DNA from 3 places in the Bacillus sp. Medicinal_06 genome. Region 2 is predicted to be linked to each of the others. Evidence: riboswitches for the same ligand, from Rfam matches in the RefSeq annotation. Region 2 holds a riboswitch; each other region holds the start of a gene.
What was found. Region 2 has a riboswitch for thiamine pyrophosphate ahead of thiC (phosphomethylpyrimidine synthase ThiC). Riboswitches for the same ligand answer to the same signal wherever they lie in the genome.
Positions count from the first base shown of each region.

Region 1: it holds a riboswitch for thiamine pyrophosphate, as region 2 does, so the genes downstream of both, thiT (energy-coupled thiamine transporter ThiT) here and thiC (phosphomethylpyrimidine synthase ThiC) in region 2, are expected to answer to the same signal.
Region 3: it holds a riboswitch for thiamine pyrophosphate, as region 2 does, so the genes downstream of both, tenA (thiaminase II) here and thiC (phosphomethylpyrimidine synthase ThiC) in region 2, are expected to answer to the same signal.

Region 1 is NZ_JBWYHD010000002.1:55,293-66,387, reverse strand. Features, by position in the region: gene AC1M36_RS03975 (MFS transporter) at 1-804, shown strand, start outside; gene AC1M36_RS03970 (hypothetical protein) at 855-1,088, opposite strand; gene AC1M36_RS03965 (DUF4247 domain-containing protein) at 1,167-1,976, opposite strand; gene AC1M36_RS03960 (DUF4178 domain-containing protein) at 1,989-2,495, opposite strand; gene AC1M36_RS03955 (DUF350 domain-containing protein) at 2,517-2,921, opposite strand; gene AC1M36_RS03950 (PspA/IM30 family protein) at 3,185-3,850, opposite strand; gene AC1M36_RS03945 (lipoprotein BA_5634 family protein) at 4,262-4,837, shown strand; gene AC1M36_RS03940 (FeoB-associated Cys-rich membrane protein) at 4,876-5,043, opposite strand; gene feoB (ferrous iron transport protein B) at 5,060-7,048, opposite strand; gene AC1M36_RS03930 (FeoA family protein) at 7,045-7,272, opposite strand; TPP riboswitch at 7,472-7,573, shown strand; gene thiT (energy-coupled thiamine transporter ThiT) at 7,669-8,334, shown strand; gene AC1M36_RS03920 (class D sortase) at 8,427-9,047, opposite strand; gene AC1M36_RS03915 (PspC-like choline-binding domain-containing protein) at 9,216-9,818, opposite strand; gene AC1M36_RS03910 (hypothetical protein) at 10,254-10,586, opposite strand; gene AC1M36_RS03905 (hypothetical protein) at 10,773-10,985, opposite strand.
Region 2 is NZ_JBWYHD010000006.1:325,890-336,984, reverse strand. Features, by position in the region: gene AC1M36_RS17040 (YkvA family protein) at 389-754, shown strand; gene AC1M36_RS17035 (metal-binding protein) at 804-1,298, shown strand; gene lldP (L-lactate permease) at 1,687-3,348, shown strand; TPP riboswitch at 3,581-3,696, shown strand; gene thiC (phosphomethylpyrimidine synthase ThiC) at 4,114-5,874, shown strand; gene AC1M36_RS17020 (cytochrome d ubiquinol oxidase subunit II) at 6,044-7,069, opposite strand; gene AC1M36_RS17015 (cytochrome ubiquinol oxidase subunit I) at 7,062-8,417, opposite strand; gene AC1M36_RS17010 (hypothetical protein) at 8,692-8,835, shown strand; gene AC1M36_RS17005 (transcriptional regulator) at 8,944-10,029, shown strand; gene AC1M36_RS17000 (class C sortase) at 10,500-11,095, shown strand, end outside.
Region 3 is NZ_JBWYHD010000001.1:27,606-38,700, forward strand. Features, by position in the region: gene AC1M36_RS00140 (alpha/beta hydrolase) at 1-296, opposite strand, end outside; gene tenA (thiaminase II) at 620-1,309, opposite strand; TPP riboswitch at 1,490-1,596, opposite strand; gene AC1M36_RS00150 (MBL fold metallo-hydrolase) at 1,699-2,421, opposite strand; gene AC1M36_RS00155 (homoserine dehydrogenase) at 2,579-3,604, opposite strand; gene AC1M36_RS00160 (esterase/lipase family protein) at 3,740-4,927, opposite strand; gene AC1M36_RS00165 (lipoprotein BA_5634 family protein) at 5,231-5,911, opposite strand; gene AC1M36_RS00170 (ABC transporter permease) at 6,008-7,945, opposite strand; gene AC1M36_RS00175 (ABC transporter ATP-binding protein) at 7,920-8,690, opposite strand; gene AC1M36_RS00180 (sensor histidine kinase) at 8,835-9,818, opposite strand; gene AC1M36_RS00185 (response regulator transcription factor) at 9,815-10,522, opposite strand; gene AC1M36_RS00190 (DUF418 domain-containing protein) at 10,732-11,095, shown strand, end outside.

The DNA of each region.
Region 1 (11,095 bases), on a different contig from region 2:
TTAGTTTCTGAAAAAAGAAGGGGTAGAGCTTTAAGTACTGTTTTACTTGGAATGAGTGCTGGCACCGTAATTGGCGTTCCATTTGGCATATATATCGCTTCCATTTATGAATGGCGTATAGCGATGTGGTTTATTGTTGTGATTGGGACAATCGGGATATTTGCTCTCTTTGCTAAATTTCCTATGATAGAATCTAAACCTTTACCAACGCTAAAAGAGCGGCTAAATATGTTTAAAAATAAAAAGATTTCACTCGTCATGCTTATCACAATGGTATTAAGCTTTTGCAGTTTAGGTTTATACACATACTTAGATACTATCATTACTGCATATGGCTTTCAAAAATCTATCATGTTTATTTGGATGTGGGGAATTGGTGGTATTGCCGGAAGTTTTATAATTGGGTTTATAATGGATTTCTATAAGAAGCCAAAAATCATATTACTGTACTTAATGGGAATCATGTTTTTCTCGTTTATATGTATGGGGATTTTCCATGAAACTGCATTATTGTTAGCTATCTGCTTCATTCTTTGGGGAAGTACGGGGTGGGCGGCACTCGCTACTCAGCAAAAGACACTCTTAGAAATTAGCCCAGATCACGCTACCATTTCAATCGCTTTGCTTAGCTCTATTAATTATTTTTCTGGTTCTATCGGGACGGTGACAAACGGAATGTTTTTAGAAAAAGGAATAGCTCCTATTACTTTACCCTATATAATAGCTGGTGTATTGCTTTTTGCTATAGGAGGCCAAATTTTTTTTATAGGTAAGGAAATTGTAAAAGCACGTGAACTTCACTAAATTATGATTCAAAAATAAAAGTCCCTATCTTCTAAGATAAGGACTTTTTCTTACGCCCTTCCCCATTTCCCACCACACTTCACCCACTCCACATACTTATGAAACATAGGTACTTGTTCTCGAAATTGAAAAGGAACATATAAGAAAAGAAGATATAGCGGTATATACATAATTACTAACACTAAAAATCCGGTTCCAACATTTGAAGCTACTGTTGTACTTGTAAACAGACTCATGAACAATACGAGGAATAACACGAAACTAAATCTTTTATAAGTAGTCATGAATCATCCCTCCTCTATAACTTTATAGTAGCATAAAAAAAGCCCAAGAAGCATCTACTCTGCTCCTTGGGCTTTTCTCTATCTTCTCTTCGTAATTTTCCCTGAACCACCAACCCTTGTTTTTGGGGGAGACGTATTCCTTGGCGGGCTTTTAATGGATGATTTTGGTTTAACATCAGATCCGCTAGAACCACCAGGTGATTTTGTGATTTTCCCTTTTTTCTCTGTAGATGGTGGAACCGTCTTTGTTCCTTTTTCGACAATGCTTCCTTGGTCTCCTACAGATGGTTTCGGCTCAATCTTATCACTTCTTTTAATAATAGAACCCTTACCTTGTTTTGTAATAGGCGGTGGTGTTTGTTTCTCTTCTTTTGTAGGCGGCCTGTCTGGAATAACCGGTTTATGATCTTTCCGATCTGTATATCCTCGGTAATCACCATGATACGATTTACGTGAATCAAATATATCATTTAATATACTCGCCATAATATATCCTTGTAAAAAGGACGGGTGATAATTTTGACGAACGTATTCTTTATTACTAATTTCAATTAATGTATCAGACGGTTTTTCTTTATCCTTCTGAAGATTATATAACTTATCAGAATAGACAAGGAACATCTGATTTTCATCTTCTTTAGATACTTGCTTCGGCTTTTTCTCATCAATCAGTTCTTTTGCAACTTCTGGAACTGACCGATTAGCAGCCCTATACACATAAGATTCTTGCTTACCATCTTTTGCGACGGATTCTAGTGGATAACGATCTTGAATCGATTTTTCACTTTGACACCCTGATAAAGCATATCCAGCAATTACAAGTAATGTAACGATGGCAAGTATAGGGATTACGAATGATTTAATCATGGTAAACAATCGGTTTGACATGATTACGCCCCCTTACGTTGCCCTTATAATTTGTACATCAGCAGGAAGAATCGATTCTCCCTCATACATCATTGTACGTCCGTCTTGCCACTCAATGCGAAGTAGCTGCCGGTTATCAGATTGAAACTCCCACACATATTGTTCATCAGAGACAGCAAACGGTGTTTTTCCCATCACAACAACACGTCCGCTATATTGTTCTTCCATATGATACTCGATATCATCCATTTCAATTGTCGTTGGAATCTCATCTATCGAATCTAACCGGCCATCAATTGGTGTATACAACTTATAATACGTACTTTCACGATTTTCAATTTTTAAATAGCGAATTGTTTTCCCGTCCTGTAATGTTAAGACAATTTCATTCCGAGAATGCATGCTTGTTTTTCCGATCAATTCATACATCACTAATGAAACTTCAATCATATCGCCAGGGGCTAACGTGAGTAACGATTTCTCTGGTTTCACAGGCTCTGGACTTTTTATTATATTTTTAATACGTTTAAATAAACTCATGATGTATCCCTCCTTTTCTCGTTATAGACAAGCTGCTAAAATGAGGGCTCCAACAATATGTAACGAACCAGCTAATAAAGCATGTGCGACATGACCTTGCTTCGTTCCCTCTTCTAAATCTAAACCTGCTACTTTTTTCAAAATCAGTTCAATAAACATCTCTACAACTAATAAAATAACGAATGAAACCGCTGACGCAAGGAGCGCCTGCCATAAATCATTTGCTTTCGTAATTGATTGTGACAAAATATATCCTTGTGCAAAAAGCTTCATAATAAAACGTGTTGTAACCGCCATATTACCTTTTTTAATCTCTGTCAAATCGTTATATTTCGTAAAAATAGAATCAACCCACATAAGTGCAAATAAAAGAACAGCACTTGCTCCTGTCCATACGAGCATGGCTAACACATTCATCCATGTCATACAAAAACCTCCTCCTAGAAAAATAATAAGAAAACCGACATGATTGCTTTCCATGACATGCCGGTTTCTTTATCTACTATATATCTATTTTGATTTCCCGCATCTAAACTACAGCTTTGAAAATAAAAACAGGTTTCCTCTCATTCCCTATTTCTGTTCTCACACGGCATGGGATCCAAAAGAGCACTGACCGCTCCTACACACGGCCGGACACTCTCTTCCACCCAAAAAAGAAAGGTTTTTAGTCCTTCATTTATATATTATTATTTCTCATACTGCTTCATAATACGTGCTAATTCATCATCCACAGCTGAATTTTTATTTAAAGCTGCAAATTCCTCATCTAACGACTTTTCTTTTTTGTAAATTTCGCCGCTTGCCTCTGCTTCAGCTTCTAATTGAAGAGCTTTTTCTTCCATACGGCTTAGGCCTGCTTTTGCAGTATTGGCATCGAATCCAGACATTGCTTGATTAATGCTCTTTTGCGCCTTCGCAGCATTCACACGCGCTACAAGTGTTTCACGTTTATTTTTCAGCTCGGTTAATTGCTTACGCATTTCTTCTAACTTCGCACGAAGGTTATCAGCAGCTGCTTTATTTTGCTCATAGCTCGCTTTATATTCATTCATCTTTTGCTCTGCATTTTGCTTTTCCTCTAAAGCACGGCGCGCAAGATCAATATTATTCGCTTGAACAGCCATATGTGCTTGTTCTTCACGTTTCTTTACAAGTGCTTCTTGCTCTTCAAATAATAATTTAAACTTTTTCTCAAGCGCGATTTGAGCTGCTACACTCTTCTCAGCTTCTTGTACATCTTGCTGCATATCGCGTAAATATTGATCTGTCATCTTCACTGGATCTTCAGCTTTTTCAATTAGTGCATACACATTTGACATCGTTAAATCTCTTAATCGTTTAAATACAGACATTCATATTCCTCCTATGGATTACCTTATATTTCAAATTTACTTCCGGAAAAACTTTCCTTTACAGTAAGAATATTCATTTCCAAAGCCTACGTGTACATTATATCAAAACTAAGATGTCCTTACATGTTATTTACTAAATATACACCCTATAATCTGACATTGTTATTGCAATATGTACCCAACACCATAACTTTCATCTATATATTCTCTCCTTTCCATGATATTTTCAGCTCTTTTCAATACATTACATAATTGTAATGTTACTGTAAGCTAACTCGATAGTTAGAAAAACGTTATTCTTATAAAATGAAATCAGAAGCGAGATGAAACAAAAAAACAATTTTGCTTCTCTAAATTTAAAAAACAATACATTTGTATTTACTATAACGTATAGAAAAAGGAGACAAGAAAATGAAAAAATTAGTAGGAATCGGGTTAGCAGCAGCAATTTCATTAGGAGCGTTATCAGGTTGTTCTTTATTAGGTGAAAAAGCAAATGGCTTAGTATTATACGGAACGGATCAACAAGTCGAGCAAATAGCAGATAAGAATAAAAAAGATGTAAAAGAAAAAGATGTATATAAAATGAAACTTGCAATATTAGAAGATAAGAAAGTACTTGTAATGGACAAAAAGACTGGTGAAGAACTAGTGAAAAAAGAACTACTTAAGAAAGTAGAAAAAGATGACACAAAAGCAATCGATAAACTACCAGCAGTAACAGCGGATCAAGGTGTATTATTTGCGAAAGAAAAAGTAGAGAATGCGACAATTGATGGAGCGAAATTAAAATATGAGAGTAACACAATCATCGGTGATGGTCGTTCTTATGCAGATATGTTTGCAATTGTTGATGATGCTGCATATGGTAATGTGAAGGGCGAAGAGAAGACTGTAGGTGTACTAAAATTTGATAAAGACCCTAGTAAAGAATTACCTGGAGCAAACGGAGTAGAGGCTTCACAACTTGTAAAAATTAAAAAGTAGGTCATAAAAAAGCTTTGCGAAATTCGCAAAGCTTTTTTCTATTTATTCACGACCTGCTCCATATCGGGACTACAACTCTTTGACTGACATGATTTATTCAAGGAACACGCTGCACATTTCCCTTTTTTACTTCTCTTTACAAAATTGAATAATGTATATCCTGCATAACCAAAAATGACAGCTCCAATTACAATATTGACTATCATTATGATACATCCCCTTCTAGAATCCAAGCATGGATCCGACTTGGTATATAACGAGCGTTAATGCATAAGCAATGATAAGTGGATAAACAACAGAGAAAATCGTCCATTTTATAAACCCTGTTTCACGACGAATCACAGCTACTGTTGCTAAACATGGAACGTATAACAAAATGAAAAACATGAACGCATAGGCTGATAATGCAGTATAGTGCGCCCCCATTACATTTCCAAGCACATCTTCTTTCACTGCATAAATAATCGCCATTGTTGAAACAACAACTTCTTTTGCTAAAAATCCTGTTAAAAGCGATGCTGCCGCTTGCCATGTTCCAAAACCGAGCGGTGCTAAAATTGGTGCCACGAACCCACCAATCATCGCTAAGAAACTATCTCCCATATCTACACCAAATCCAGATGGACCAGCATAGTTGAGTAACCAAATGACAACAGACCCACCAAAAATAAATGTACCAGCTTTACGTACGAAACCTTTTCCTTTTTCCCATGTGCTCAGCCACAATGTTTTTGCTTGTGGCATACGATAAGGCGGAAGCTCAATCACAAAAATAGACTTTTCTTCTTTTAAAACAGTCATAGACATTACCTTTGTAACTAATAGCGCAAGTACAATCCCTGTAATGTATAAAGAGAACACGACAGTCGCTTGGCTATTCGGAAAAAAGACTCCCGCAAATAATGCATACACAGGTAACCGTGCTGAACAAGACATAAATGGTGTTACTAAAACAGTAAGCAGCCTCTCTTTCTCTTGTTCAATTGTTCTTGCTGCCATAATGCCTGGTACGTTACAACCAAAACCGATAATCATTGGAATAAACGCCTTCCCATTTAAACCGAAGAATTCCATAATCCGGTCCATAACAACTGCAATTCGTGCCATATATCCTGAGTCTTCTAGTAATGAAATAAAGAAAAAGAGTGCAAAAATTTGTGGGACGAATACTAATACAGCACCAACACCAGCAATAATCCCCTCTGTAACAAGCGCTTGAATAAAATCAGAGGCACCAATAGTTGTTAAGCCCGCTGTTACCCAATCGGTGAGTTGCCCACCGAAAAATTCATCAAGCATATCCGACAAAGGCGTCCCAATCCACGTAAACGTAACCTGAAAAATAAAAAACATAACTGCTAAAAAGATTGGAAGTCCCAAAACTTTATGTGTAATTAACTGGTCAACTCTTTCCGAAAAAGGAACCTTTCCTTCTTTTTCATGCTGAATGACATTTGTTTTGAACTTTTCAATATACGCTGCACGTGTATTATAAATATGCTGCTCTAATGTACCATCAAGTTCTTCTTCCAGATTAGAGCGAATTGCCACAAGTTCCTTATAAATCGGTAATCTACTCACTTCTTGTTCCACTACTTCATTATTGCTTAAAAATTGAATTGCAAGCCATCTTGGGTGTTCATAATTTTCCTTAGTTAAAAATCCCATAATCTCTGCAATTCCTACATCTATTTTTTCACCATATGAAAGAACGAACGGCTTTTTCTCTTTTTTATCACTCTCATGCAAAGTAGCAAGTAACTCTTCACAGCCTTTCCCGCTTCTCGCAACAACAGGAACGACCGTTACTCCTAATATTTCTGATAATCTTTTTACATCAATAACAATCCCGCGCTGCTTTGCAACATCGATCATATTTAACCCAATTGAAACTGGCTTACCAAATTCCAGCAGTTGCAATGTTAAATGCATATTGCGCTCAAATTGAGAAGAGTCAACAATATTCAGCATATGTTGAAATTCTTCTTTTAATAGAAAGTTTGTAACGACACCTTCATCACGCGAGACAGGATTTAAATCATATACACCTGGTAAATCAATTAATGTCCCTTGCTTATTCTTTAACTTACCAATCTTTTTTTCTACCGTTACCCCGCTCCAGTTTCCCACGTATTCATAGGAACCAGTTAACGCATTAAATAATGATGTTTTTCCTGTGTTCGGATTCCCTAGCAATGCAACCTTATTCACGCTAATTCCACCTTTATCATTTTCGCGTCACAATGACGAATACTAATTAATTGCCCACGGCATTCTAGTGTACATGGTCCCTTGAACATCGCTTTTTGTTTTACACGAAGTTCACTTCCTTCAGAAAGACCAAAAGCAGCTAATCTCCGCTTTAACAACTTATCTAACGCCTGTATATTTTTCACTAGTGCCTTTTCACCTATTTTGATGTCAACTAGACTCATAATCCCCCTCCTCAAAAGAGAATGATAATTATTTTCAGATAAATTATATCATATTGCATGAATCACTCACTATAGCATTCCCCTACCTATTTGTTAACATTTTTGAACAATTCTATTTTCATACTTTTTCCGTTATATAAATACCCATTTGCCATTCTCATCCATTTCAATTACAATGAATCTAACAATCAAAGAATCTCGTTATCACAGGGGGAGCCTCGTTGCTGAGAGGGAATATAATATTCCGACCCTTAGAACCTGTTAGTTAATGCTAACGTAGGAATTGTGCAAACGTCGAAATACATCTACCCCATCATTTTTTATTTACGTATTTCATATCTCCCTATGATACATTATTCTTTTTTTGTGCAACTTGGATTTAGGGGGAATGACAATATGCGTAACACCAATTTACAAGCGATGATTGAATCTGCAATCCTGGCAGCCTTTGCCTTGATCATCGACATTTTACCACTATCAATTAAACTTCCAACAGGCGGTTCTGTTTCATTTGCTATGATTCCTATTTTTATTATCGCTTACCGCTGGGGATTCAAAACGGCTTTCTTAGGAGGCTTGATTTGGGGACTGCTGCAAATTGTAGTCGGAGATGCTTATATTTTAACGCCAGTGCAAGCATTCATTGAGTACTTCGTTGCCTTTGCTTTTGTCGGCTTTGCCGGTTTATTCTATCGTCCCATTCAAAAAGCACTTGGAACATCCAGTCCTAGTAATGAACCATCTAGTCTAGGTAGTCGCAAAGATAAATCTTCACCAAAAAACAATCAGGGGAAAAAAGTGGTCGCTTATATTATCCTTGCTACATTTGTTGGTAGCTTTGCACGTTATTTCTGTCACTTTATTGCCGGTGTTATCTTCTTTGGAAAATACGCACCGCCAGGACAGTCAGCTGTTCTTTATTCATTGATTGTTAACGGTAGTACGATGCTTGCTTCTTTCGCTTTATGTACAGTATTATTACTCCTTCTATTTACAACAGCGCCACGCTTATTCAAAAGTGCAGGTGTATATAATATAAACACAAAAAAGAAGAGTGCTTAAATGGCGCTCTTCTTTTTAATTTAGTGAGTTATATCAATGCTCTATTTCACATTCTCTCATTCTAAATAGCTAAAGACAAAAATACTGTAATCTCATTTTGAATCAGTAGCAATTAATTTTGCCTCAATAATATATCGATCCGGGGCATCGCCTATGTAATCAAATGGATAACAAGTCGTCAATGTTAATGTTGGTGCTTCTTTCTTTACAATAACTGTGCGATCATCAGCATCTGTAATCCATATTTTTTGAATTTCATACGAGTAAATTTTATTATCATATTCCACGATAAGATGATTTTTTTCTTTCAGCTCTCCTAATTCTGTAAATACAGTATCACGATGTCCACTTAATACAGTATGTCCTCCTTGGGGTGGTACTGTTGTCATATCACTAACAAACATACCTACACCTTTTTTCAATGTAGTATTATTCGTCCCCCAGTATACCGAAAATTTCTTTTTGATTTTCGGTATACTTAATATAGCTACTTTCTCTCCTTCTTTGTGTTGGATTTGAGAAGAGGGTACTTGAGAATTTGCATTTGTTTCAGTAGCAGTGTCTTTTGATGTTATCCTTTCAAACTGCTTGACCTCTTCTATCGTTAAATCTTGCGCCGAACTTTTTCCTTTGTACCATTCAAAAGAGTAATAAGCACCAACAAGAATACCAATTATCATGAAGGCAACTCCAATACGATTTAGAAATGTCACCTTTAATCCCTCCATTCCTCATTATTATTTCTCTCCTTATATACCCTTTTTAACACCACTTCTCATGTATTTATAAGATATATCCGAGATGCAAAGATAATTTACAAAGCAAAAAAGCTGCCAAAAGTAGCTATTCAACTACTTTCGGCAGCCTCTTATTCAAAATATTTAAAGCATAACGCCATTATCTTTAAATACATACCAAGTACCATTAATCAAGTGTTTGCCTGTTGCCATTGCACCATCAGATTTTAAATAATACCATTTTCCACTCTCTTGTAGCCACCCTGTTTTCATCGTGCCATTCGAATTCATATAATACCAACCTGTATCAGTTCTTACCCATCCAGTTCTCATTAATCCACGATGGATGTAATACCACTTATTTCCTTCTTTTAACCAACCAGTTTTAAATGCTCCATCTTGGTTTGTATATAACCAGCGATCTTCATCCTGTATCCAACCAGTTTGCATAATACCATCTTGACCTAAGTAATAATCTCTTCCATTTACTCTAACATAATCGTTTTGCACCATCATTCCATCTATACAGTAATACCATTTTCCGTTATAACTTAACCAGCCTTCATGAGCTTTTCCATCTTTATCAAAGTAATACCATGCATCTCCAGTTTTTACCCATCCCATTTTTTGTATAGCTTGTTCTTCTTTCGGGATAGCCTGATTCACATTTTCACTTGTTTCTCCATAAGAAACGGCAGGTACTAAAAACATTACAGACATTAAAACTAGCAAAATAATTTTTTTCATTTTTCCCAGTCTCCCAAATAATAATTTATTTTGGTTTCTACCTCTATAACCAAATTATATTACGAATTATAAAAACAAACAACATTTTTGTAATATAAATGTAATAATTTTATCTTTTTTGTTACTTTAGATATTTTATCGTTACTATTTTCCTATTATATTCTTAAAATAATATATATATCCGTTTTGATTTTTCGACATATAAGTTACGGTTATGAAAATAAAAGAAGGTCTTCACTCCTTTTCTCCTTCTGTTTTCACATGGCATGGGGCTAAAAAAAGGAACCGATCGCTTCTACCTATGAGCGGATTCTCTCTTCCCCCTAAAAGGAATGGTTTTATTTCGGTTTTTCAATCCGTATTTATATAGATGTTTATCTTCACTAAAAAAGCATTGTAGATTCCCTCTACAATGCTTTTTCTGTGTCTCAGTATTTAATTGTTACTTTCACGTGAATGTAAAGTAAAAGGATCTGGAGTAATAACTAATTGTCTCGGCTCAGTTTTCTTTAAGTGATTAGTGACGTTACACTTACTATGTTGAAAGGACCATGCTTTAATAGGATTTGTAAAGATGATTCTTTGCTCTTTATTAGGGGTCTCTTCTTCAAAATTACAACTTTCGCTCCATTTACACCATTTCATTGTAAATTGTGAAGAAGAATGATCTTCTTTTCGATCAAATAAGTGCGAAAGGCTCATCTCTTCATCTAGTATCATAGTGTTACTAGCCGATAATAAAGCAATGGTCATCCAACGTTTCTCCATTCCCTCCTACTCCTTTTCACATATAATGCCTAAAGCGTATTTTACCTAAAATGTGCTTGCCTTTTACCTTACACCTATAAGTTTATCCAAAATATCACTACTCCACTATCGATTTGTCTTACAAATTACCTTACATTTTTGTAAGGAATAAAAAAACCTCCATTTAAATGAATGAAGGTTTTGAAATCATTTTTTATCTATATATTCTTTCATATCATCTAATCCAGCTTCATACAGTTGGAGCAGCATTCCATGAGAAATCGCACCAAGAACTAAAGTCATTCCAATCAGTGAAACTCGAATAGCAGGAACATCAATTATATAAGCCAACATACCAAGAACGATTGTTAGAAGCAATGCTTTTATAAATGTAATACTTGAGTACTGTTTCTTTTTCATGATTATCACCCTTTATGGAAGCGTTTTCTTAATATAGTTATTATATCATATCATCAGACCTTTTTGTGGATATTTTTGTAAAAAGACTTCCGTTTTTAAAAATAAAAAAA
Region 2 (11,095 bases):
AACAAAGATAATAAAGAATAGTAAGAGAAATAGAACATTTTATGTTGAGAAATATTGAGAATATAAAAACCGCTCTTTTAGTTTGGAAGAGAGGATCCGCCAGAGCGTAGAAGCTGTCAGGTTCTTTCTTAGCCCCAAGCCGCATTTAACACAAAGGGAGAAAAAGAGAGCGGAACCTCTTTTGTTTGCATAGCTGTGATTTATATGGTGGAAAAATGATTGCGAACACTTGTTCTTTCCTCTGTTGTCTGTTACAATAAATTTTTATTGATAGGTTATGTGTATATTTGATGAACATTTTATTAACTAATGGAGCTAGTTCCTTATTTTTGAAGGTGCATCTACTTTTTTCGTATAATGAAAAAAACAAAACATGGGGGCTCTTTATATGGAACGAAAATTTTCAGTCGAAGCGTTTTGGAATAAGGTGAAACATGTAGCGAAACAAGCGGGACAATCGGTTATTTATGCGAGTTTATTGCTGTTTTACGTTATGCAAAGACCGGATGTTCCAAAGCGAGTAAAAGCAACTATTATTGGAGCACTTGCTTACTTTATTGCTCCAATTGATGCGATTCCGGATTTTTTAGCTGGAATAGGTTATACGGATGATTTAGGTGCATTAACTGCTGCACTTGTGCAAGCGTCTATGTATGTAAACGAAGATGTAAAAGAAAAAGCACAGATGAAATTAGCGGATTGGTTTGGTTCGGATATAGACACATCGTTTATCGATCAAAAATTAGATCAATAGGTGAGAACTGTCAGAAATGGCAGGGCAAACATTAGCGGGGAAGTGTACTATGCCATCAGGAAAAACACATACGAAAATAAACTTACTCTCTCTTCCGATTGTTTTGTTTATGCTTGTTTCGTATGGACTAACAAATTTTGATTTTTTACTCACTTTTGCGATAGGGTTTTTAATCGGCACGTTTTTCTTAACACCAGATTTGGATACTCATAGTAACGCCTATAACAAATGGGGCTTGCTTCGTATTTTTTGGTATCCATATCAATGTGTGATGCCGCATCGTTCTTTCTTAACACATACGATTATAATTGGTGATCTCATTCGTATATTGTATATGCTTCTCGTCTTCTCTCCATTCCTATACATATTAAATAAAACGGTACTAGACGGAAGATTACTTGAGATTGCAAGGGAACATGATGTTGCTTTAACAACATTTGTAATTGGAGTTATTGCTGCGAGTGCACTCCATATTATAGCGGATCGATTGAACACGCGCCGAAAAAAGCTTATGAGACGAAAGAAAAAAAGAAGAAGAAGGTAGAGCACTTGCGAATTGCAAGTGCTTTTTCTTTTTTGTACTAAACGTGTTCATAAGACTTTTAATCAAACGTTTGTTTAAAGTGAAATACGTCAGAGTGACAGGATTTTCAGTCGTTAATCAAACGTTTGTTTAAAATAATGAGGGGAAATGAAATTGACTTTTTTCCTATTATAGGACTTATCCGGAATTGTGATTTAACAAAAAAATTAGAAAATTAGCTTAAAAAATCTTTTTAAATCAAAAATGATATGATAAAGTAGAAATACAATCATTGAAAACGTTTTCCTAAAACGTTTTTTATTTTAGGCTTAAAGGTATGATGACCGGATAGTCTATTGATAGGATTATAAAGGTTTTAAAACAGGGGATTACAGAAAGGGAGAGGACAATGGGGACATGGACACAAGTTTACGATCCGTTTGGTAACATTTGGATTTCGGCAGCGGTAGCACTTATTCCAATTATCTTTTTTTTCTTGGCGTTAGCAGTGTTTCGTATGAAGGGGTATGTGGCAGGTTTTATTACAGTTGTATTAACAATTTTAGTTGCGTTATTTGCGTATAAAATGCCGTTTACAATGGCGATGGCAGCAACTGGATATGGCTTCCTATACGGGTTATGGCCAATCGCATGGATTATTGTGATGTCGGTATTTTTATATAAAATTTCTGTCAAAACAGGACAGTTTGATGTGATTCGTGCATCGGTACTATCGATTACGAATGACCATCGTTTACTCGTTATTTTAATTGGTTTTTCATTTGGTGCATTTTTGGAAGGGGCAGCTGGATTTGGTGCACCGGTAGCAATTACGGCAGCGCTTCTTGCAGGTCTTGGTTTAAATCCGTTATATGCGGCTGGACTTTGTTTAATTGCAAATACAGCGCCGGTAGCGTTCGGAGCAATGGGAATTCCGATTACAGTTGCGGGGCAAGTAACGGGTATTGATGCTCATAAAATCGGACAAATGGCAGGACATCAATTACCATTCTTATCATTATTTGTTCCGTTCTTTATCGTATTTTTAATGGATGGCTTCAAAGGGGTTAAACAAACATGGCCTGCATTATTTGTAGCAGGTAGTTCATTTGCAATTACACAGTTTATTACAGCTACGTTTTTAGGACCAGAACTTCCGGATATTACATCAGCACTTGTCAGCTTAGTGTGTTTAGCATTATTCCTAAAAGTATGGCAACCGAAAGAAATTTATCAATCTAATCAAGCGAACGCTGAAGTGGCAGCGACAACAACTGCGACATCTATGCCAAAATTAACGGCAGGAAAAGTTGTAAAGGCTTGGTCACCATTTATTATTTTGACAGTGATGGTTGTGATTTGGAGTCAAGGATTCTTCAAAGCGTTATTTGCTCCAGGCGGGGCGTTGGAAAGTCTTGTCTTTAAGTTTCAAATTCCAGGTCTGCACAATTTAGTAATGAAGGCAGAACCAATTGTAAATAAACCAACGCCTTATGATGCAGTATTAAAGTTTGATATTCTATCAGCAACAGGAACAGCGATTTTAATTGCGTGTATTATTTCAATCCTTGTACTTAAAATGAGCGCAAAACAAGCAGTTGAAACATTTAAAGAAACATTACAAGAATTAAAAATGCCAATTCTATCTATCGGTTTCGTATTAGGATTCGCATTCATCGCAAATTATTCTGGTTTATCGTCAACACTCGCGTTAGCATTAGCAGGAACAGGTGGATTATTCCCGTTCTTCTCACCATTCCTTGGCTGGATCGGCGTATTCTTAACAGGATCAGATACGTCGGCAAACGCATTATTCTCCAACCTGCAAGCTATTACAGCGCAGCAAGTTGGCGTATCAGAAGTATTACTTGTTGCGGCAAATACAACAGGCGGTGTAACAGGTAAAATGATTTCTCCGCAATCGATTGCAATAGCTTGTGCGGCAGTAGGATTAGCGGGAAAAGAATCTGATTTATTCCGCTTCACAGTAAAACATAGTCTATTCTTCGTAATCATTGTTGGGATTATGACATATGTACAAGCTTATTATTTAACTTGGATGATACCGTAAATAAGAAAAAGATGCCCGGGCGGGCGCGTGCGGGCATCTTTTTTGAGATATCGGCGATTTTTTAAATATATCGACTGTTTCTCTAAATATATCGGCGGAAACTACTAACATATCGACTATTCGACAAAGGATATCGACCAACATACAAAAAACGACACATAAAAATTAAGATTCATTTGTTTGCATTTTTCTGATTATCGTGTATGATAAGAAAGTATTGAAAATTAAATCAGTGATAAACTAGGGGTGCCCAAGAGAAGCTTGGGCTGAGAGAGAAGTGCGAGAACTTCTTAACCCTCTGGACCTGATCTGGCTCGTACCAGCGTAGGGAAGTTAACGGCTTTACATAACGATGTCTTTATGAGCCAGGTCCTTGTTTTACTATGGACCTGGCTCTTTTTATTTTGGCATGCGCTGGCCACAAGTTTAATCTCGTCCTTGTCACATGTAAAGTGGAGCCGACTGTTTAGCCCTGACGGCTAAAGTTCTTCCGTACAGAAAGTGTTTTTTACTTTCTTGTGCGGAAGGTTTTTAGATGTGAAGGGCTAGGAGGCGAAGCTGGATCACAAGAAAAGCGGAGGCGGCTCGTTCAGAATGAGAGGGGGATGGAGCTTCAGCCGAAGAGGCGCAGTTTGCCTCGGCGGAAGAAGCGAAGCCCCCGCCCATTCTAGCCGCTGAAGTAAGAATCGAATTGTCCAGAAGATGGCCCAAGACTCTGAGCAAGTTAGATTCAACTGAAATGATAAAGGGGAGGAAACACAAATTATGAAGCAATCTGTTTCAGCTAAGCAAATTGAATTGAAGTCGAGTTTACCAGGGAGTAAGAAAGTCTATGTTGATGGTCCGCATGAAGGTATGAAAGTGCCGATGCGTGAGATTGCACAAAGCGATACAAATGGTGTACCAAATCCACCAATTCGTGTTTATGATACAAGTGGTCCATATACAGATCCTGAGTACAAAGTAGAGTTGGAAAAGGGAATTCCAACGCCACGCCGTGGTTGGATTGTTGACCGCGGAGATGTAGAAGAGTATGAAGGACGCGAAATGAAACCGGAAGATGATGGTGTGAAAGTTGCATCTAATCATACACCTGTGTTTCCGCAAATGGATCGTAAACCACTTCGCGCAAAAGAAGGTGCAAACGTAACGCAAATGCACTATGCTCGCAAAGGTATTATTACATCTGAAATGGAATATGTTGCGATTCGTGAAGGGGTAGAGCCAGAGTTTGTTCGTAAAGAGATTGCGGAAGGACGCGCCATTTTACCAGCAAACATTAACCACCCAGAAGCAGAACCGATGATTATCGGACGCAATTTCCACGTGAAAGTAAATGCGAATATTGGGAACTCCGCAGTTTCTTCTTCTATCGCAGAAGAAGTTGAGAAGATGACATGGGCAACACGCTGGGGCGCAGATACAATCATGGATCTATCAACAGGGAAAAATATTCATACAACTCGTGAATGGATTATTCGTAATGCTCCTGTACCAGTTGGAACAGTGCCGATTTATCAAGCGCTAGAAAAAGTAAACGGAATCGCTGAAGACTTAACGTGGGAAGTATACCGTGATACGTTAATCGAACAGGCAGAGCAAGGCGTTGACTACTTTACAATTCACGCTGGCGTGCTACTTCGTTACATTCCAATTACAGCAAAACGTACAACAGGTATTGTTTCACGTGGTGGCTCGATTATGGCGCAGTGGTGTTTATTCCATCATAAAGAAAACTTCCTATATACTCACTTTGAAGAGATTTGTGAAATTATGAAACAGTACGATGTTTCCTTCTCTCTAGGAGATGGATTACGTCCAGGGTCGATTGCGGATGCAAATGATGAAGCGCAATTCTCTGAGCTTGAAACACTTGGAGAATTAACGAAGATTGCTTGGAAGCATGATGTTCAAGTCATGATTGAAGGACCAGGACATGTACCAATGCATTTAATTAAAGAAAATATGGATAAAGAGCTTGAAATTTGCCAAGGAGCACCATTCTATACGCTTGGACCTTTAACGACGGATATCGCACCTGGGTATGACCATATTACATCGGCAATTGGTGCGGCGATGATCGGCTGGTTTGGTACTGCAATGCTTTGCTATGTAACGCCGAAAGAACATTTAGGCTTGCCAAACAAAGATGACGTTCGAGAAGGGGTTATTACGTACAAAATTGCGGCACATGCAGCGGATCTTGCAAAAGGACACAAAACAGCGCAGCAACGTGACGATGCACTTTCAAAAGCTCGTTTTGAATTCCGTTGGCGCGATCAATTTAACTTATCTTTAGATCCTGAACGTGCAATGGACTTCCACGATGAAACATTACCAGCAGAAGGAGCAAAAACAGCTCATTTCTGCTCAATGTGTGGTCCGAAGTTCTGTAGTATGAGAATTTCACACGACATTCGTGAATATGCAAAAGAAAATGATTTAGAAACAACAGAAGCAATTGAAAAAGGTATGAAAGAAAAAGCAGAAGAGTTTAAAGAAGCTGGTAGTCACTTATATCAATAATTGAATTTGAGATTTTTCAGGGAGTTTATTTTCTCTCTCCTTCCTTTGTGTTTGAGATGGGGGAAATATGTACTGCTCCCAAACACCTCTTTACTTGATTGATCACATGTACCTAACTTAAATATAGAAGAAGCCCCCTTTGCTAAGACGGTAGCAAAGGGGGCTATTATTATTTTTCCTTTAGGAATGTTCGATCCTTTAAGAATAAATTCCAGAAGAAAATAAAGCCTGGAAGTAAGATGGCGATGCCGATTGCATAGAGGATGAGCAGCGCATAGAATGTTTCTTTCGTTGTAAAGCTTGTAAATACAGTAACATCCGGGTAAATGATATATGGTAAATGCGCGACGCCATAAGCGTAGCTTGCAAATGCATACTGTGCAACAACTGCTAAAACAGCGATGCGCGGCCAGCCAAGTGAATCGTATTTTTTATTTGTCCACCAAAGGGAAGAATACCCGATTACAAATAAAATAATGGAGACTGTGAACCAAGGGAACTGTTTAATTAATCCTTGCATGAGCCAATGTGTTTCTGGATCCATTACAACAAGGGCGATGATGGCCGTAACGAGTGTTGCTGGACCAAGTATGATGGCATTTCGTCTGTAAACACGGTAGGTATCCTCTGAACGCTGTTCTCTCGCAAAGTCAGCTAAAAAAAGAGAGGACAGAAATAACTCAGAAGTTAATCCGAATAACATATACCAATAAATTACTGGACTCGATAAAAGTTTCCCATATAATAGAACTTCTTTTCCGCCAGAGGTCGTAATATAAGCACCTTCTGTAACAGGTAAAACTGTAATTAATAAGGCCGGAATTAAGAGGCCTGTAATACCAGAAATAGAGCGAAGAACATGTTCATATTTGGGTACAGAATAAGCAAACACCATGAATGTACTGCGAATGGCAACGAGAACTAAAATTAATGTTACCGGCACAAACATGACTGTTGCGAGTGTAAAAGCTGCTTTTGGAAAGAAGCCAAGGAATGCAACAACGACAAAGACGAGAAATGTATTTGTTACTTCCCATGTTGGCGATAAATACCGATTGGCAAGTTTTCCAGCTAGCGTCGAGTGCTTCGCGTATGCCATACCCCAAAATCCAGCCCCAAAATCAATGGAGCCTAAAATGCTGTATACGAAGATAATGGCCCATAAGATAATAATCGCAATACTTGCCTCATGCACGAGGATCTCCTCCTTGCTGCACTAAATCATTTTTTAGCGGATGTCTTTTAAAGAACGTCCGCAGCACGAAAATTGTTAACGCGCCAAGTCCGATATACAAAATGATAAATAAAATGAATAAAGGTCCAACAAAGTCAGCACGTGTTGCAGCATCAACTGTACGTTGCATACCATAAATGGTCCAAGGCTGACGTCCACTACAACTGAAAATCCAACCGAATTCAATACCGAGTATCATAATCGGCCCGCATGCAGCAGTTGCCCATAGCAGCCACTTCGGTAACTTTGCTTCTTTTTTTCGATAGATAAAATACCAATATAAAAGGGCAATGGTTGCTACAGCAAAGGTGAATACGGCTGTACCAACCATTAAGTTGAACAGTGTATGTGTATAAAACGGTGGCCATGTTTCTCTTGGGAATTCATTAAGCCCTTTTACAACGGTATTAGGGTCTAAACCAACGAGTAAGCTGAGCATATTCGGAATTTCGAGTGCATAGTTTAGCTCAAGATTTTCAGGATCAACAACTCCACCAATGGATAGGGGAGCATGTGATGTCGTTTGAAATAAAGCTTCAGCTGATGCGAGTTTTTCAGGAGAATGCTCATGTAAGGCGATGGCTGATTCATGTCCAGAAAGCCACATAGTTGCGCCTGTAATAAAGGTAACAACAAGTCCTAAAAATAGTCCTTTTTTATGATAAGCAATCTCCCTTGCGCTCACATTTCGTTTTAATAATTTAAATCCAGCGATAGAAGCAATGACGGCTGCTCCGGTTGCATAAGCTGTAATGACGACGTGAAAAGAGCTTGTGAAAAAGCTGGGATTAAAGAATGCTTTCCACGGGTCAACGTTAAAAACAGAGCCATCGGGATTCATAGAAAAGCCTGCTGGTGTATTCATCCATGTATTTGCTGAAGTAATTAACACGGCGGATGCAGTTGCACCAAGCATGACAAAAAAAAGTGAGATTAATCTCATGAACGGTGGCAATTTATCTGCTGCGTATACGTAAATAGACATAAACAAAGCTTCTAAGAAGAATGCGAAAATCTCAATCTGAAACGGAACAGAAATCACTTGTCCGACAATTTTGGCGAATCCAGGCCAAAGAAGTGAAATTTGTACACCGACGATTGTTCCAGTAGGAATTGCCACACCAAGAAGGATGGCAAAAGCCTTTGTCCACCTTTTTGCCATAACAGCGTAATCTGAATCCTTCTTCCAGTGATATAATACTTCGCTTATAAAAATCATCAAAGATAGTCCGATTCCAAGGGTTGCAAAAATGATATGGAATGCTAGTGATGACCCAAAGAAAGCCCGTGACAATGTAACAGTATCCATAACTCTACTCCTCTTCATTTTTGCCATTATTTTCTGATTGAACTGGAAAATTTATTCAAAAAAATGCCAAATATATATATGTATTTTAAAAACTTAATATGATATTATGATTTTGGAATATTCAGGAAAAATAACGAAAGAAAGGTGGAAATATTTCATTTGTGTTTTAGAACAAAATCTTTTATAATGCTTATGCGAACGTTAGTTCTATTAAGGGAATTTCATTTGTAGAGGGACAAGCTGAAAGTCCACGGGAAACGGAGGGGATGTTTGTATGTATCCTGAAGTCATTAGAAAAATGGCGTTTTCGAAAGAGCATAAAGATTTGTTATTAAAGTTATACAATAAAGAAATTACACGGCGTGAATATGATCATCTTGTACAATCACTGTACCGCCCCACAAAAGAGGCTAATTAACATGTGCAAAGGATAGAAAATGAGGGACAATCTAAAGGATTGTCTTTTTTTATGTTTCTGTATGTTCTATCTAGATTACGGTTAGTCTTATTATAGAGGTGAGGAAATGTGCGGAAGCGTTTGTATATAGGGATTGCGTGTACTTTATTTATCGTGTTAGGTGGAATTGTTTTTTGGACTGCACTACAAGGCAATCGGACAGAACATTTTATTATGAGACATATGATGAACGAGAATGAGACGCTCGCAACATATCGAATAGCTGATTCGAAAGTAGGAACGAATGAGGCAATTGGACGTGAAGCGTTATCAGAATCAGCAGGGTTATGGCTACAATATACGCTTGATATAGACAATCAATCATTGTTTGATGAACAAGTAAAGGTGATCCAAAATTATTTTGTACATCCCGCTTATATTGTTTTATGGAAGATTTCTGAAACAGGGGACAGACAGGCAGCTACGAATGCTCTTATTGATGACCTTCGTATTATCGAACAGCTATATCGTGCCTATGATATGTATAAAGAAGAGCGGTATAAATATTTTGCGGATCAATTGAGTGATGCTGTACTTCGTTATAATAAGAAAGGAAAAAACTATGTTGATTATTATGATGCAGATAATGGAATGCAAAACAACATATTAACGACGTCTTACATAAATCCAAGGGCATTCTCTTATATGAAAAAGTACGGAAAAATTTCAGAAGCGCAGTATCAGGGAGTGATTCAATTTTTAGCGGATTATCCAAGGCAGGGCTGGGCATTTCCGAAAGAATATAAAGAAGATGGCACGTTCACATATGAAAAACAGGTGAATGTAATTGATCAATCGTATGTTGCTTATCATCGTAGTTTAGGAGGAATTTCTTCAGAAGCATATTTAGATTTTATTAAAAAGGCATTCCGCAAAGATGGAAAGCTATATGGTCGCTATAATTTAGAAACAGGGAAACCAGTAGTAGATTTTGAATCACCAGCAGCATATGGGCTAACGATTCTATATGTGTTACAAACGGGAGATATAAAATTTGCTAAGGAATTGTACGAGCGCATGAGTGAATTTCGGAATGACAATGTATTCAGCAGATTTTATGGTGGATATGTAACTGGGAAAGAGAACAATACACATATTTTTGATAATGTATTGCCGTTGTTAGCTGAGACAAAATTGAAAATGGATAAGCGATAAAGTGAAACTTTAATCAGCCCTCACCAATCGGGTCTTTACGGGCAGTAATACTCCCACCTAACTTTTTTGCTCCCGCCGAATTTTGAGGTGAGAGTATTACTGCCCTAAAGTAGCGGGATAAAACTATAGTGGGAAGATTAGAGTGATTACGTTCAAGAAAAGAGAAATCTGTATGCTATATGATAATCTGTTTGTCGAAGTAAGTTGAAACAAAGGAACAAGGTGGTAAGAAAGAATCTTATCAAAGATCGGGAGAGTTAATCAAAGTAATGATTGATGAGCAACATGAAGAAGTTGGAAGTAGAAAACAACAAAAGCGGCTGGGTAATTCTTGCAATAGGACTTGTGGTTTTCAGGAAGAAACCAGCAAAAAACTAAGGTTATAGAGAAATATAGTGATATAATGTGAAAAGAGGAAGAGTAAATGCTTCCTCTTTTTCGACATTTTAGCATATTTAAAGAGGTATTTTATGAAGCGTAATATCATTTTTGGATGTATTTTTTTAGTAGGCCTTAGTATTTTTTTATACCCGACTGTAAGTAATTGGCTCGCGACAAGAGCGCACTATTCTCAAGTTAGCACGTATGATAAAAAAGTAATGGCGCTTAAGAAGGAAGAGATTGAACGCCGAGAAAGAGAAGCAAAGGAATATAATGAAAAGCTTCAAAAAGAGAATCAAACCGTTACAGATCCGTTTAGTGAAAATAAAAATGATGATTCAAGGTCATATGTAGATGTTTTAAATTTAGGAGAAGTAATGGGGTATGTTGAGATACCCAAAATTGATGTGAAGCTTCCGATTTATCATGGAACCTCAGAAGCGGTTTTAAGCCGAGGGATCGGTCATATAGAAAAATCATCTTTACCTGTTGGGGGAGAAGGAACGCATACGATTTTAACAGGTCATCGCGGATTACCTTCTGCCGTTTTGTTTACGGATTTGGATAAGCTAAAAGAGTCCGATGTTTTTTATATACATGCATTGGATAAAGTTCTTGCTTATAAAATTGATCAAGTTAAAGTTGTGCTACCAAATGAAATAGATGATTTAGCAATTGTGAAAGA
Region 3 (11,095 bases), on a different contig from region 2:
AATGTAAGAGTAGTAGATATAACAGGATTTTCATCATCAGCATTGTTTATTTCTTTTATATTTGTGTTTGTTTCTTTGGATGTTGAGGTAAATTGATGGTTGAATGGATTATTATATGTATAAGGATAAAAACTTATTTTCAATGCATCTGTATTTCCCCTCTCATACAGACTTGGAGAAATTGCAAAATTTTTAGGTTGAATGGATTCTGCTGCGTATGAAACTGAGGGAATGCTTATTGCACAAATTGTACTAACGAGTAAAATCTTATTCGTTATTCGTTTTCTCGTTTTCATATTTATTGACTCCTTTCAAAGTTAAATTCTTTTAATACAACATTCCAAGCATTGTAAGGAAAATAAAAAACATCAAAGAGATTAATAAATTTCTTTACGCCCTCTAACAAAGAATGTGATATTATAAACAAACTTCAATAAAAACTACCTTCTTCCTCCTTTTTATTATGTAATTTTTTAATAATATATGAGCATCTAATTAGTGAAGTTGATTCTTCTAAAAACAGAGAAATAGAAATATTATTTTCGTACAAAAAAATGACTAAACTAAGTTAGTCATTTTCTATACTTTTTACACGCGTGATAAGAGACATATTTGTTTCTTATAAACTTATATCTTCTACTTGTTTTTCTACTGGCCATTTTTCTAATGTGTAAGCCATCTCCCAAAATGAATATTCATATTGACTACTAATGACAAAATGCTGTTTCATGCGCTTACGATCAGTTTCTGTTACTGTTTCTGCAATGGCATCTAATCTGGCAATTTGCTCTTCTACTAAAGTACGGAACCAGTCAGAACCATATGCAGAAATCCACTCTTGGTAAATGGGTTCTTCCGGTTTACATTCCTTAAGTCGCTCACCAATTTCATAATAAAGCCAATAGCACGGCAAAATCGCTGCGATAACATCCCCAATATGTCCCTCGTATGCAGCGCGATACATATGTGATGTATACGCATAAGCCGTCGGTGCAGGAATGAACGATTCTTTTTCTTTTTCCGTAATTCCTAATTTTTTCGCAAAATTCTCATGCAGCGATAATTCAGCTTGGTATGTATTTTGTGCATGGTGCGCCATACGAGCTGTCGTTTCTAATTCAATCGCTTTTGCTGCTCCTAACGATTGGACTCTTGCAAAATGACTTAAATAATATGAATCTTGCAGAACGTAATAGCGAAAACTAGCTAAATCTAATGTTCCGTTCCCTAGTTTTGTCACAAATGGATGATTAAAACTTGCTTCCCAAATCGGATTAACTTCTTTACGTAATAACTGTGAAAATAACATGATAGACCCTCCAATAAACGTTTTAATAATAAAAAAATGAAACAAGTTTCTTAACGAATTGCTCGTTAGCTACTAGATTACTGAGACTCACTTCAAGTAGGTGCGCAAAATAAAAAAGCTTTCTTTACACACACGTAAAGAAAGCGGACTGGACATTATCAATATTTAAAAAAATATCATATTCTGTCACTTCCACTTCCCTACGCTGGTATTACCCAGATCAGGTCCTAAGGGTTTCAAAGATATTTTTTGATCTCAGCCTTTAAAAGGCCCCCCTAGTGGATAAATATATATAACTATTTAACTTTGATATTAATCATAACATATTCTAGAATACTATCAAATATTATTTGTAAATTCAATATCGCTAACATATAGGCACGAAAATGTTAGCAATCCTCTTCTACTAATCTCGCTATTTGCTCCTTCACATTCAAATTACAAACACCACCGTGATAACAAATCACCGTCTCAATATCAAATTCTAAAAATCTTCTAAGCGATTTTGTAGCTGTATCCATGTCTGGCGTTGTATGCGGAACAGGTCCTTTTAAGTTTCCACCAACGCATACTATCGCGTCGCCCGCAATTAATGTTTTATATTTTTCACTATATAAACTAATATGTCCCGGAGTATGCCCTGGTGTATGAATCACTTCAATGCCTCCGAAAAATGGTAGTCTTTCTCCGTCTTCTAATGTCCGATTTACTTTTGCCGTCGGAGGATTTTCATATAGAAATTGCATAACTTCTGGAAGTGCATCCCATTTGTCTTTACTCATTTTACTTGGATCCGTTTTCATTAAATGCACTTGTCCTTCAATATATGGCTTGTCTAATTCATGTGCGTATACTTCAATAGAATGGCCTGCCTTCTGCTGTATTTCAGGAAGACTTCCAATATGGTCTATATCTTGATGGGTTAAAATAACTGCTTGTAATTGTTCAAAAGGGACACCAATACCAATCATTGCATCACGAATCCCTTCTAATTGGCCTGGCATACCAGTATCGATTAATATAGCTTCTTTTTCATCCCAAAGTAACGTGGGATTTAATTCGAATTCTTGAATTTTTAATTTTAACACCGCTAAACCGTTTTCTATTTTCATATTACACGTCTCCCTCGATACATAAATTAGTGAAGGTATTTCACTTACTAAAATGTATCACGTTAAGGATATTTAATCAAACACTAAATTTATAATCATAACACAAAAATATTTATTTGTCAAATTTCTTTATTTGATCTACAACCAGAATTTTTCATCACACATCTTTCCGATACAAATTAATTAAATCTTTCAGAGCTGCCGCTGCTGCTGCTCTTGGGTTCGAGGCTCCCCCGATTGAAGTAACTCTTCCCATCGTATCAGTATGAAAAGTGATTCCTTTTTCCGTTCCATTTACATGAGCTAAAGGATGCTCTTTCCCTATTTCACGCGGACATACTTCAAGTTTAGGGTTCCCTGAATGGTCTCTATATGCCGCTCCAATTAGTTTTAGAGATTTACCTTGTGCTTTTGCTTTCTCTATATCTTGTTTCGTAATACCCTCTATCCCATTTACATTTACGTAATCAAGAGAGTATTCTGACTGAAATAAACTGTTCGCTAACAATAATAGTTTACAGGCACTGTCCATTCCACTTACGTCTAATGATGGGTTTGTTTCAGCGATTCCTTTTTGCTGCGCTTGATGCAGTGCTTCCTCAAATGTTACATCTTTTTCGTACATCTTTGTAAGAATATAATTTGTTGTTCCATTTAAAATACCTTCTATACTTTCAATTTGGCACCCTGCTAAACTAAATTGTCCAATATCTAATGTAGGGAGCGCAGCTGCAGTTGCACCACTATAACGAATACGTACGTTAGCTTTCGTTGCTTTTTGCTTTATTTCTTTCCATGCGCTAACGAGTGCACCTTTTGAAATAGCGACTACATCCATATGATTTTCAATCGCTGTTTCAATATATGTTCTTCCAGGTTCACCTGTTTGAAGATTAGTTGGTGTTGATTCTATTAATACATGACCAAAAGGCATTTTTTCACTTTTATCGAGTGGATAGTTTTTGAGATATCTCTCCAATGCATTAGAACCTGTACCATAAGTTAATAATTCTTTAATATGTAAACCTTTGGCGCTAAAGAGATTGACTGTACTTCCCATAACTCCAGTAAGGACAAGTTCGATACCGTACATCTCATTTATATATAAAGCTTTCTCAAATACCAATCTTACAAACTCTTTTCCAACAGTTCCATATCCAGATATTACTATGTTAACTCTCACATCATCACCTCAAACTATTGTGCTATTTTAATGTTAACTCCATTATACTCCGAAAATATGATGTGATTCACGAAAGAAAACTCCCTCAAAAAAATTTGAAGGAGCTGCTACATTTCAATATAAATATGAAGCCAGTTATTTCGGTAAATTGGATAGCTTTTCAGCAATCTTTCGGTAAAAAGCATTAATATCAGAGAACCCTAAGGAATCCGAGACACTTAATCCAACCATATCGAGGTGATCCCAGTTTTGTTTTGTCTCAATATGATTCCATTTCCCAAGTTCTGGCGCACTACTATTATTTATAACCACATCAGTTGATGGTCCTACCATAGAGTTTGTATTTACTACTCCGTCATTTTCCCACCAGGATGAATCAATGAATGTACGATTCTGTTCGTATCTTGCATATGACCCTAAGAAAATTGCATTTCCCATCAGTGCCTTATTCATGGTGATGTGCGGTAAATGAATTCCCGTTATAGGTGCTACTTGTGTTGCATGTCCACTGTAAGAAAAATAATATACATCTGGTTGCGCTTTTACCCAAGTGTTCAATTCCTTTGCTCCATCTGTACTTAAATCCCATTGGCTTATATCTTTTGTATCCTTCAAAATGGAACTATTTAAGACACGGTTTGAATATTGATAAAATGATTCCCCAGCTCTTTTTTTAATTCCCCATTGATCCAATTTAAAATCGTATAGTGATAGATTGTTATTTTCTCCAACTCCAGCAGTTGCGACGAGTAATTGCTTTACAGCTGGCAAGAGTAAACTTCCATCTGCAAGGGTTGTCCCATTGTGAGGAGTGGCTAATGTCGTTACACTATGAACGTATGATTTTCCTCCCTGAAACAACGGAGACATTTTCACATCAGCATGTTGTTTTACATATTCTCTCTCTTCTTGATTCCCTTCTTTTAACAATTGGACTAGCGTACGTATTGTTTGTCCTCCCATACTATGTCCTACTAAATGAAGCTTATTTGTCTCACTCCAATTTTGAACAAACCCTGTATATGTTCTTCCATATCGATCGTGTCCATGTTTTTCGGCATGAGCTGCTCCATAATCTACTGTTCCACCATTGATTTGAGCGTATAACTCACAAGCACGATCCCAGTTACTTGATAACGGCCCAACAGCGGCAGTATGAACATTGTATCCATCTCTCTTTAAATTTTCTTGAATATCGTGAACACCACCCCAATACTTTACACCCAATAATTCATCTCTGCCCCATCCTGTAAAACCATGTACAAGAATAATCGGATTGTTATTTTTCTTCCCTTCTTCTGCTTGTATTGGCATCGGTAGCATTACACTCGAAGCGATACAACATAAAATTAATAATCCCCAAAGTAATCTTTTCATTTTACATCCCCTTTTCTTTTTCTCTACATCCCTAATAAAACGCTTTCAATTCTACCTCCTTCTTATGTGATAGAAAAAAGATCCACAAAGATATACCAACGCAATTTGCAATGGCTATATAATGTGGATCTCCAATTCTCTATCACATTTATTAACTTAAAAATAATGTAAACAATATTATTTGAATTGTCTATCTATTATGAAATATTACATAGTTGATAAAGTTTTGTTGACAATTCCCTTTCCCTTTTAACCTTCATCCTCAAAAGTAACAAATTTGACCGATATTAATTTATGAAAATCTTTGACTTGCCTTTTTATCTTTAAATATTCAGTTTTTAATGTATTATCTGTCGACATTTTAGGCTTTTCGTAACCCAATAATTTTTTGAAGTGAATAATCTGTAACTTTGTTTCATCCGCTTTTATCTTTCTATATACATCCTTTTTTGCAACAATAAGATACCATTGAGACTTATAATCACGAGAATTTCCAATCCAAGCATCGCTGTCATATGAAACAGGAATTTCTTTACTGTTTAAATCGATACTTGTAATATGTTTTTCCTCTTCATGTGTAAATAATAACGAAGCTTCTTTTGGGATTTCCGGTAATTTTTTTATAGAAGTATAACCGGAGCGATTATTCATATCATTCTTCCGCAAAATTCGATCTTTTATCATAGCTTGCGCTGTTGTTTCATCTATAATAAGCACTTTATTTTCACCAAAAACGCCCGTTTTCACTTCAAATACTTCTTTTTCTTCTATATTTTCTTTGTAACGTTCAAAAATAGGTAAAGTAAATTGTTCGTCTCCAATCATTATCATCCCGTTCGCAGGCCGTTTATTTTCTTCAGAGGAAGAACAGGCACTTAGGCTTATGACAATCAGGACAATTAATATAAAAAAAGATATTGTTTTTCTCATTATGACTCCTTTCATTGTCTAAATTAATTTTCAAGTATACTCATTATGGTTATTTTCCATTTACCTTTGATACAATCAAAACTTAATAGTCATATTTTACTGATCCATAGTCCTATAAAGTTTTTGTAAGTAACGCCAACGAGTCATAAAAAAATACAAGATTTGTATACATACAAATGAAATTAAGATGATAATTGAACTATTTAAAATAGAAAAATCCACTAATTGTTGCAGTGCGGTATATGCAACTGCAGTATGAATTACCGCAACAACAATTGGTAAAAAGAACATGATTAACAACTGTCTTGTTACAACACCTTTTAGTTCTCGCTTACTTAATCCCATTTTTGAAATCATTTTATATTGTTGTTGATCCCGGTCTAAATCTGTATATAAACGGAAATAAATAAAGCTCGCTGCAAATGTAAAAAAGACAATTCCTACTAAAACACTCGCCATAAGTAACAATCCGTTTGTTTGTTTCGCTTGTAACCACTGCAATGCTAAAGCTTCAAAATAAAAGCTACGCTCTCCATTCTCTATACCCAATATGTTATTTAATTGATGTGAAATTTCCTTTGTTCTCATCCAATCATCTACAACAAATCCGTAAATACGCTCTTTAGAGAACGTGATATCCTCACGAGCAATGAATGGAACTTTATCATATACTTGGTCTTGTACTGCAATTAAAGTATTTCCTACTTCATGTGGTAGAACCAAGTTCTTTACAGCTTTCTTTACATGAAATGTTTTCATCCAATCCCCATGAATCACTTCAATTTCCTTTTTAAATTGATTATTTTCAAACTCTTGTTTTTGCGCTATCCACCCTGGAACTAGCAAAATTTCATCTTCTCTATCAAGCGTTTCTTTTTGGTAGCCAAGAGACTTCGCAAGATCATTATATTCACTTAATTTCATAACAGAAACATCGCTTTCTGTATATTTAGTAGAGGCAGAACCCAGTCGATAAGCAATATTTGCCTCATTAAGATATTTCTTAATTAAAGCAAGGTGCTCATTTTCCATCTTATTGTCTTCAAAACTCATATAGGTAAACGTATACGGATTGGTCATTCTTGACAGTTCTTTATTTCCAAGTGCAGCAGTAGTTCCAATTGCAGTGAACGCGACTGCCGAAATGATAGACACAATAAAAAACATCATTGCATTATCTTTCATTCGATATATTAACTCTGAAAACGTTAGTATATTTGTTTTCTTTAAAAATAAAGATTCCCGCTTTTTGGCAGCTTGCAATAGAAAAACACTGCATTGCGTATACAGAAAATATGTACCAATTATAACCAATAACACACCTAATCCTAATAACGGAAAAGAGATGATTCTTCTAAAGATAATATACAGTACGATTCCATATCCAGAACTGATACTAACAAATGATAGAAGCGATAAAATAATAGAAGCTTTCGGTTCAGGCTTTGGTTTTTCTTCTGCTTGAATAAGTTCCACAAGTTCAGTTACTTTAATCATCTTAAAAGTAACAAGTGATACAATTAAAAATAAGATAAGGAATGTAACAATAGTTAGTAGAATCGCTTGAATTGGAATATAAAAAGGTAGTCCCTTGTTAATCATTAAAATACTTGCACTAATAAGTAGTACCAACTTGGAAAATATAAGGCCAATCATAATGCCTATAAAGATTGAACCAAATCCAATTAACATATTTTCAATAAGCACTAACTTTTTCAACTGTCTTATAGACATTCCTTGCATCATTAAAATGCCAAACTCTTTTTTACGTGTTTTTAAAAATGAGCTTACTGAATATAAGATAAAGAAAAATGAAAACACAAAAATCAAGCTTTGTGAGATCCTAAATCCAATTGTACCAAGTTCACTTATCGTTTCACTTGTCGATTTTAACTCACCAGTTAAATCAGGGTGAAATAATAAAAGCGCATACGTAAAGAAAATCATAATAGAAAATGTACTACTTAAAAAATGAGCGGCGTACGTCCGTTTATTACGGAAAACATTATTAAATGCGAATTGACGAAAAGTCATGTCTTTTCCCTCCTAACAACGAGAGAACATCCATAATTTTTTGATAAAAAGCTTGTCTACTTTCACCGCAATAAATTTCATTATACAATTCACCGTCTTTAATAAAGATAACGCGACTACAATAACTTGCTGCATATGGATCATGAGTAACAAGCATCATGGTTGCACGTTCTTTCTTATTCAGTTCTTCTAACATACTCATCACATCATTCGAAGACTTAGAATCTAAATTTCCCGTAGGTTCATCCGCTAATAACAATTGTGGTTTATGAATGATTGCACGAGCAATTGCGGTTCGCTGTGCTTGACCACCTGAAATTTCATATGTTCTTTTATGCAAAATATCCAGAATGCCTAACTTTTCTGCAACTTCTTCTACCCGCTTATTCATTTCCTTTACAGCCACTCCATCTAACGTCATTGGCAACACAATATTTTCTTTTACGGTAAGTGTACTGAGAAGATTAAAAGACTGAAAAACAAATCCTAGCTGTTGTCGACGGAATAATGCTAGTTTTTCAGATGACAGCTGAAAAGGATTCATCCCATTTATTAAAATGTTTCCTGATGTTGGTGAATCAATCGTAGATACCATATTTAACAATGTTGTTTTCCCACTACCAGACGGACCCATAATACCAACAAACTCACCTTCTTGAATAGATAAATCAATATCAGCAAGAGCTTTATAAGGAACTTTCCCCTTATATACTTTACTAATTCCTTTCGCCTGCAATATTTCCATACCACATTCTCCCTTCATTTATTCTGCTTAGTTTAAAGTGTAAAGGAGTTATCTTACATCTCATATTGATTCGTCTTTCATTCACCTTACAACTTTGTAAGATTTCTAAAAAAGCTGATGAAAAAGTCTATTTCATCAGCTTTTTTATGAAGTGTAAAAAATAATTCTTACAGTTGTACCTTTTCCAACTTCAGAATGTATTTCTACTTGATGACCTAACTGTTTCGCAATTTCATATACGAGGTATAAACCCATCCCAGTAGATTCTTTGAAATCTCTACCATTTTCTCCTGTAAAGAAAGGTTGAAACACACGTGGCATATCTTGTTTTGGTATGCCTACTCCAAAATCTCTTACTTCTAAGGTGACGGTCTTATCTACACTATATGCTTTTATTATAATTTTTTCTCTACTACCGGCTGAATACTTAATTGCATTAGATAAAATTTGACCAACTAAAAATCGAAGCCACTTCACGTCACTTTCTACAACGATGTCTTTTTCTATTTTGACTTCTGGATATACAAAATTCCGAATAAAAAAGCGCTTATGTTCATGTATTGCTTCGTTTACTAAATTATATAATTGCACTCTTTCTACGTAGAAATCTTGTGTGAAAGTTTCTAGCCGCGCAACATATAAAGCCATTTCTAACCCTTTTTTTAGTTTATCTGCTTCTTCGTTAATACTAACAAATCGAGGGTCAACTTCATCTTGTGTCATTAATTCAATAACAGATAAAGGTGTTTTCATTTGGTGAATCCATTGATTCATAAAAGTTAAATGTTCCTCATTTTTACGTTCCTGCACTTGTAATTGATTCTGATAATGACGATATTGTACTTCTAATAACTCATGCAATGCAGTTGACAAAGGGGAGAAGTCAGATTTTTGTACAGATTCATCTAATGATTGCATCGGATTTGCTAACCTTTCATAAAAAGACTTATGAGTAAAATAGCGATATAATAAATAAGCAAGTAAAAAACATACTCCTAAAAACATTGCATAAAGCGCGGTGGTTACATGGCGATAGCCATCAAACCAATACACAAGAAAAATAGCGATGAGCTGGAAAGCTGTAAAACATAGAAGCGGGATATGTTCTCGTAGAAACAGTTTTATCATTTTCTCCCACCATTTTCCCATGTAATATGTAAACGATAGCCAACACTCCGAATTGTTTCAATCGCCTCTCGAATTCCTAATGCTTGGAGTTTTTTACGAACACGCGTTGTGTTGACGCTTAACGTATTATCATCAACGTAAGATTCACTATCCCAAAGCTTATTTAATAATACTTCCCTACTTACAACACGCGGATAATTTTTCATTAGCATCTCTAACAAAATCGCTTCATTTCTTGTTACATCAACTTCTTGACTGCGCAATTGTAATACTAAGCGCTCTGGAAATAAAGTAAATCCTTGCTGCTCAATCATTCGCTCTTCTATTTTTGGTGCATAATCTCCATATGCACGTCTTAGTTGACTACGAATTTTCGCCATTACAACTTCATAATGAAACGGCTTTGGTATATAATCATCCCCGCCATTTTCTAAAGCCATGACTTGATCCATCGTACCTTCACGAGCTGAAATAAATAAAATGGGACACGTAGAAACAGCACGAATTTGCCTACACCAATAATAGCCATCAAAACTTGGTAAATTAATATCTAATAACACCAAGTCTGGTTTTGCTTGTAAAAAAACATCTAATACGCGTTGAAAATCGACGATAACAATTCCTTGATACCCATATTTTTCGATGTAAGAAGATAATAATTCTGCGATTTTAGGATCATCTTCCACAATCATAATTTTAACCATTTTTTCATTCCTTTCTTATAATCTCTACGTAAGCATATACTACCATATTTTTTCGTACTTATTTTTAAGAATTCATTGCATGACTATTTAAATACTTCATTTCTTCACCTATATGACAGGTGTCATTTCCTTTAACTGACACCTGTGCATATAAAAAATTCCTTTTTAAAGATACAATAATGACAAAATTATAAGAAAAGAGGAAAACAATGAGAAATAACAACAAAAGAATTCGTTTGCTTGATATATTAAGGGGTTTCGCTGTGTTAGGAACACTCGGTACAAACATTTGGATTTTTGCATATCTAGGAGATCTTTCTTATATTTTTACGTTTGATCATGCAATTTGGTGGGCGTCACTTAATGATTTCATTCGGCTTTTCTTCTTATTTTTAGTAAACGGGAAACTTCTTGGTTTATTAACAATCATGTTTGGTGTAGGACTTGAATTGAAATATCAACAATCTTTACGAAAAGGCAATACATGGCCTGGTGTTTACCTATGGACTTCTTTTCTACTTTTATTAGAAGGTTTCATTCATTTCACTCTTGTTATGGAATATGATATTTTAA